2 regions of the Peribacillus sp. TH27 genome follow, and region 1 is predicted to be linked to the other one. Evidence: predicted binding sites of a transcription regulator. Region 1 holds the regulator's gene; the other holds the start of a gene.
What was found. Region 1 encodes LexA, which represses DNA repair genes until DNA is damaged. Its sites were predicted from a motif close to CGAACATATGTTCG; they were not measured.
Positions count from the first base shown of each region.

Region 2: a site for LexA is predicted at 1,185-1,198, ahead of recA (recombinase RecA). Genes of this name have one in related genera too.

Region 1 is NZ_JAEKEV010000002.1:1,034,285-1,037,502, forward strand. Features, by position in the region: gene JFU24_RS06285 (YneB family resolvase-like protein) at 1-437, opposite strand, end outside; gene yneA (cell division suppressor protein YneA) at 457-768, opposite strand; gene lexA (transcriptional repressor LexA) at 924-1,547, shown strand; gene JFU24_RS06300 (hypothetical protein) at 2,356-2,643, shown strand; gene JFU24_RS06305 (esterase/lipase family protein) at 2,902-3,218, opposite strand, start outside.
Region 2 is NZ_JAEKEV010000002.1:1,221,474-1,224,691, reverse strand. Features, by position in the region: gene JFU24_RS07265 (competence/damage-inducible protein A) at 1-996, shown strand, start outside; gene recA (recombinase RecA) at 1,344-2,384, shown strand; gene rny (ribonuclease Y) at 2,750-3,218, shown strand, end outside.

The DNA of each region.
Region 1 (3,218 bases):
TTTTCCACTGCTCGTAACATCCCGCGTTTAATTTTTAAATTATGTAGTTTCCTTTGATATTCTTCTACAATGCCGACTATTTGGATAACCATAGCATCTGAATCCGATAGCTCAAGTTCCCCATCATGGGAAAGTGTATAGATTTTAACGCCTTCTTTAAGAACAACATGAAACAGAGCAATTTTTGCATTTCCTCTGCCTAGTCTCGTTTCGTCTTGAATTAATAGAACTTCAGCCTCTTTAGTTTTAAATAGATCCAGCATGTCAAAAATACCATCACGGTTTAATTCGTAACCGCTTGCTTGCTCTTTTATAATAGATACTACATCCATATCCATTTTCTCAGCCAATTTGACTAATTCATCTTCCTGCCTAGCTAACGATGTTTCCTGCGACTCTTTTTCCGTACTTACTCTACAATAAATTACTGCTTTCATAATACCCTACCTTTACTACTTACTGCTGACTTGCCAAATTCTGAACAAGCTTTTCACTTTTAACCGGAATGACGATGACTTGACCAGGTTTAATTGAATCTGCACTGACTTCGTTGTGCTCTTCTATCCAACCAATGAATTCTTTTTTTGTCAAATCAGCTTCTTCATATTTTTCTGCAATCTCCCATAAGGTATCACCTTCATTTACTTCTATTGAAAGAAAATTATTTTTTTGATTTTTGTCTAATGTGCAGGAGAATAAAATTGAAAAGATAAATACTGATCCCGCTAATAGAATCGTATAAATATAATTTTTGTACAACTTTTTCATAAATATCCCTCCAAGGCGAATGTTCGTTCGTATCTTATACCCAGATTATAGTACGAACGTTTGTTTCAGTCAACAACAAAATTCGAACTTATGTTTGTATAGAAATAGGGGCCATGCTATAATAAAGCAAAGAACTTTGGAGAAGAGGTGCACATATGACTAAACTATCAAAACGGCAGCAAGATATTCTTGATTTCATTAAAGAAGAGGTTCGCCAAAAAGGGTATCCACCTTCCGTAAGAGAGATTGGCGAAGCAGTGGGACTTGCATCAAGTTCAACGGTACATGGACATTTATCTCGTTTGGAAAGTAAAGGACTAATCAGACGTGATCCTACTAAGCCGAGGGCCATTGAAATCTTAAACATAGAGGAAGCCAACACTATACCTAAGACTAATGTCGTTAACGTGCCGTTGCTTGGGAAAGTAACAGCAGGCATGCCGATAACCGCCATTGAGAACATAGAAGAATACTTCCCACTTCCCGAAAGTATGGTTCCTCATGATGATCATGTATTCATGCTCGAAATCATGGGAGAAAGTATGATTGAAGCAGGAATTCATGATGGGGATTATGTCATCGTGAAACAACAGAGCAATGCCAATAATGGAGATATCGTAGTAGCCATGACTGAAGATGATGAAGCCACGGTAAAACGATTCTTTAAGGAACCGGATTACATACGGCTTCAGCCTGAAAATTCAAATATGGAACCAATTATTTTAAGAGGTGTCACGATACTTGGAAAAGTAATAGGCCTGTATAGACAAATACACTAAAAGCGCTAACTGCGCTTTTTTTGTTTGTCTAATTTATGTCCCATATTCCATCAATATGCATATGGAAGACTATGTTTTTGTGAATTTTTTATTTTTTAGTAGAAATCGTTTTTAATAGGAGTATCTACTTTTTCTCTTTAATCTATCAAGCGATCTTTGACTTCATATTTCAGTTAACAGTACCTATGTATTAAAAAGGCAAAATACCTCGTTTCGATCTTTCAGTACGGATGAAAGTGCTTAAGGAAAGTTTTTACTCATAAAACCAAATCTTGCTCCCTACTCATTTTTTTACTGCTCTCCTACTTCTACTGTAGTTAAACGTTTAATAACTGTCCAAAAGGTGTATCGGGCAATCTTTAAATCTTTAAGAGTAAAGACGGTGAAAAAGGATGATTTATGAGATAATTGAACGTTTTGTAGGTGAACTAGCTCAAGTAAACGGGGAAAGGAAAGACTGTCCAGAAACTCACTTCCGAAAAATACTCAAGTCGGAGACGTATTGACTTTTGAAGGTATTACTATCGAGGTATCCTAGGAAGAACAATATAAATAAAGAAAAGAAATGGATGGTTTAATGGAAGAACTTTGGGATGACTTACATCAAAAAAAACTTTGAATCCACCATTATGTAATGGATTCAAAGTTTTTTATTTTGAACCATGAAAAACCCTCAAACCAAGTCAAATCAAGAGCATTTAAACATTCCTCTTAATCGGTCTAAATCTTAAGGTATAAATACTTTATTGATGGTAAAAATTAATTAAATAAACCTTCCTTTACTTTCTCGTGAAAGTGGTGTTATTATTTGGATTTCCCAACCATCCATACAAACTTTTGGGATGCAGTAATAGCCATCCCAACTATCATAATCTTGACTCAAATTTTGAAGATCATGTTTCATATCCCTCCAAAATTCATACCTACAATTGCTATAGTTCTAGGATTAATCATTTCCATTTTCATTAGCCATCGTCATCACTTTGTAGCAGGCATTTTCATGGGCTGGTTCTATGGTTACGCAAGCATAGGCAATTATGCTGCGCTCAAAACTGCCATTTTGTCATATAGAGATTCTAATCAAAATAAGGATTAAGTAAACAGCGGTTTGCAGCTTTTTCTGCAGATGCAAGTATTCTTAAACCTTATTCTCCTTTTGAATTCAAGTTTAAGCTACATAGTTAATTCCTAAAAATACACACATCGAATTGTTTTATTAACAAATTTTCCTAAGTAGAAATCTTTAAATAAAATAAAGAGAGCCTTATTGCTTCTGCATAACGCTCTTCTCCCTGTATCCCCTAAACAAGATGCCCTCTCAATAAAGAGAGGGCTATTTCCTAATTTTTTTATTCTATTTTTCAATATAGACTGAGCGAATCAAAGTACGAGTTCTTTCAGTACCATCTATATTTTTTTCTTTTACATCAATCGTTATATTATAAACACCTGATTTAGGCACTTCTGGAAAGGCACCCGAAAAATTCTCTGTATCAATTTCTTTTATTGAGCTATTTTTAGCAATTTCATTTCCATCTTCATCAATAAGATGAACAGTAAAGGTGGTGCTAGTTGACTTATATTTATTTTTCATCGGAGTCTTTATTAAGAATTTTGCATCCTTTTGTTTTACTTTCCCGGACATACTTAATGTAATGGGATCCATTTCAT
Region 2 (3,218 bases), 190 kb from region 1:
ACGATCGCTCGCCATATAGGAAAAAAACTTGTTTTTAATGATGAAGCACTTCAATCCATTGAAGCGTACTTTGAAAAACGCGGCCGGACGATGACGGAGAACAACAAAAAGCAGGCTCTCGTCTTAGAAGGCAGCGAGGTCTTGGCAAACGATCATGGCATGGCTCCGGGGATGATCTTGGCGAAATCCGGAATCACGTATATGTTGCTTCCTGGTCCTCCGAGTGAAATGGAACCAATGTTTTTAAGCTATGGTTATGAATCGATTATGAATAAACTTGAAAAGCATGAACGGATCGACTCCAAGGTTCTTCGGTTTTACGGGATAGGGGAAGCTGAACTGGAAACAGTGATTGAAGATCTTCTTGTCAATCAAACGAATCCCACAATCGCTCCACTGGCTGCTGAAGGGGAAGTAACGTTAAGGATTACCGCTAAAGACTCTTCTAAAGAAAAATGTGAGGAGCTTATTTTAGAAGCGGAAAAAGAAATTTTAAACAGGGTCGGCAAGTTTTATTATGGAAGTGATAATACTTCGCTCATAAAAGAACTTGTTAAAGAATTAACGGTCCGAAAGCTTTCAATAGCGGCAGCGGAAAGCTTGACCGGCGGTATGTTTCAAGAGCAACTTACAACGATACCAGGCGCCGGAAAAGTGTTCAAGGGTGGTATTGTCAGTTATACAAATGATGCGAAGTCGAATGTTTTGGGCATCAGTGACGCGACAATCTCGAAAAATGGCGTAGTCAGTGGTGAGTGTGCAATGGAAATGGCTTCTAATGCCCGGGAAAAGTTCGATGCGGATGTAGGTATCAGTTTTACGGGTGTTGCAGGGCCTGATGAACAAGAAGGCAAGCCAGTAGGTACGGTCTTCATTGGAATTTCTTACCGTGATGGAGACACTCACTTTAAAGAATTGAGTTTATCTGGAAGCAGGGCGCAAATCCGTGTTCGTAGCGTGAAGTACGGCTGTCATTATTTATTAAGAGACTTATAAAAGACGAAGCAGAGCTTTTTAAAGGCTCTGTTTTTGTTTGATTTAAGAAGTTTCTTTCATGTAAAAAAAGGGAAAAGAAAAAACAGTTAATTCTATAAAAATGCTTTTTCAAAGACGTTATTGAATGAAAATGATGATTTTCTTCAGGAGAAATACTTTTTTGTAAAGAATATTCCAATAGAAAAAAACGAATGAATGTTCGACTTTTTGCTTGGCAAAATAGTAAAAAGAGTATATAGTAAAGATAGGTTTTGAGACAAGATACAAACCTTGTTCTCAAATAATTGCTTACGTAAGAACATCTTTAATCGGACAGCCGATTATTTGAATATAGAGGAGGAAATTGAGTGAGTGATCGTCAAGCGGCTTTAGATATGGCGTTAAAACAAATTGAAAAACAATTTGGTAAAGGTTCTATTATGAAACTTGGAGAACAGTCTGATCGAAGAATCTCAACGATTTCAAGCGGTTCTTTAGCATTGGACGTAGCATTGGGAGTAGGCGGATACCCAAGAGGCCGGGTCATTGAGATATACGGACCTGAAAGCTCAGGTAAAACGACTGTTGCATTGCATGCAATTGCAGAAGTACAAAAGACTGGAGGCACGGCTGCATTCATTGATGCTGAGCATGCTTTAGATCCAGCATATTCAGAAAAACTTGGTGTGAATATTGATGAGTTACTGCTTTCTCAGCCTGATACGGGTGAACAAGCACTTGAGATTGCTGAGGCGTTAGTGCGAAGCGGCGCGGTAGATATCATTGTTATCGACTCCGTAGCGGCTCTTGTTCCAAAAGCTGAAATCGAAGGTGAAATGGGAGATTCCCATATGGGTCTTCAAGCCCGGATGATGTCACAGGCGCTTAGAAAGCTGTCTGGTGCCATTAATAAATCAAATACCATTGCTATATTCATTAACCAAATCCGTGAAAAAATCGGGGTTATGTTCGGGAATCCAGAAACGACTCCAGGTGGCCGTGCATTGAAATTCTATTCAACTGTTCGCCTTGAAGTACGTCGTGCTGAACAATTGAAACAAGGTAATGAAATTGTCGGTAATAAAACCAAAATTAAAATCGTAAAAAATAAGGTAGCTCCCCCATTCCGTCAAGCAGAAGTCGACATTATGTATGGTCAAGGGATTTCTCAGGAAGGTGAAATCATTGATATGGGTGCAGATCTTGATATTGTCCTTAAAAGCGGCTCTTGGTATTCATACAATGAAGAGCGTGTCGGACAAGGACGGGAAAATGCGAAAATGTTCTTGAAAGAAAATCAGGATATTGCTCTGGAAATTTCACAGAAAATCAGAGATCATTATAACCTTGATGGAGAGCATGAACTACCAGAAGAGACAGAAGAGGAACATTTTGAATTACTTGATTAATGATAGAAAAAGACCTAAGCTTGTTTGCTTAGGTCTTTTTCTATATCTTGTGAAGTCAAGTAAAATGAAAAAAGTACAAAATTTTCAGCGAATTTATCGGTCGTGAAAACAGGTTTACAGTCTTTTTCCATAATAATGTTGTACAGAATAGCGATTGATATTAATAAAACTTGAATAATCATTGATACATAAGGGACAAACGCTTGACAATAAAAATTCTCAACTATACAATTAATATGTATATTTTACAATTTTTCAAACTAAAATTTTGAAAATTAAGTGCTGTATATTGAATTTATGTGCAATGTACTTGCCGACAGTTCAACATTTTATGTAAAAAGTTCATAGCAAGGGGAGGTGAAACGATGGAACCCATGACAATCATCTTCACTTTGCTTGGCCTAATCGTCGGTGCAGTTGTTGGTTATTTTATTCACAAATCAAAATTTGAGAGTAAAATAGCAGGGGCAAAGGGCTCTGCAGAACAAATCCTTGAGGATGCAAAACGTGAAGCGGATGCTCTTAAGAAAGAAGCCTTGTTGGAAGCAAAAGATGAAATTCATAAAGTTCGCTCTGATTCTGATCGAGAATCTCGTGAAAGAAGAAGCGAATTACAAAAACAAGAAAATCGGTTATTGCAAAGAGAAGAGAATCTTGACCGGAAGGATGAAACGTTAGACAAACGTGAAAGCCTTTTGGAGAAAAAAGAGGATTCTCTAAACCAAAGACAACAGCATATTGAAGAGATGGAAAGCAAAGTGGACGAGATGGTTCGTAAGCAGCAAACAGAGCTTGAACGTGTTTCCGGCTTAACTCGTGAAGAAGCTAAAGCAA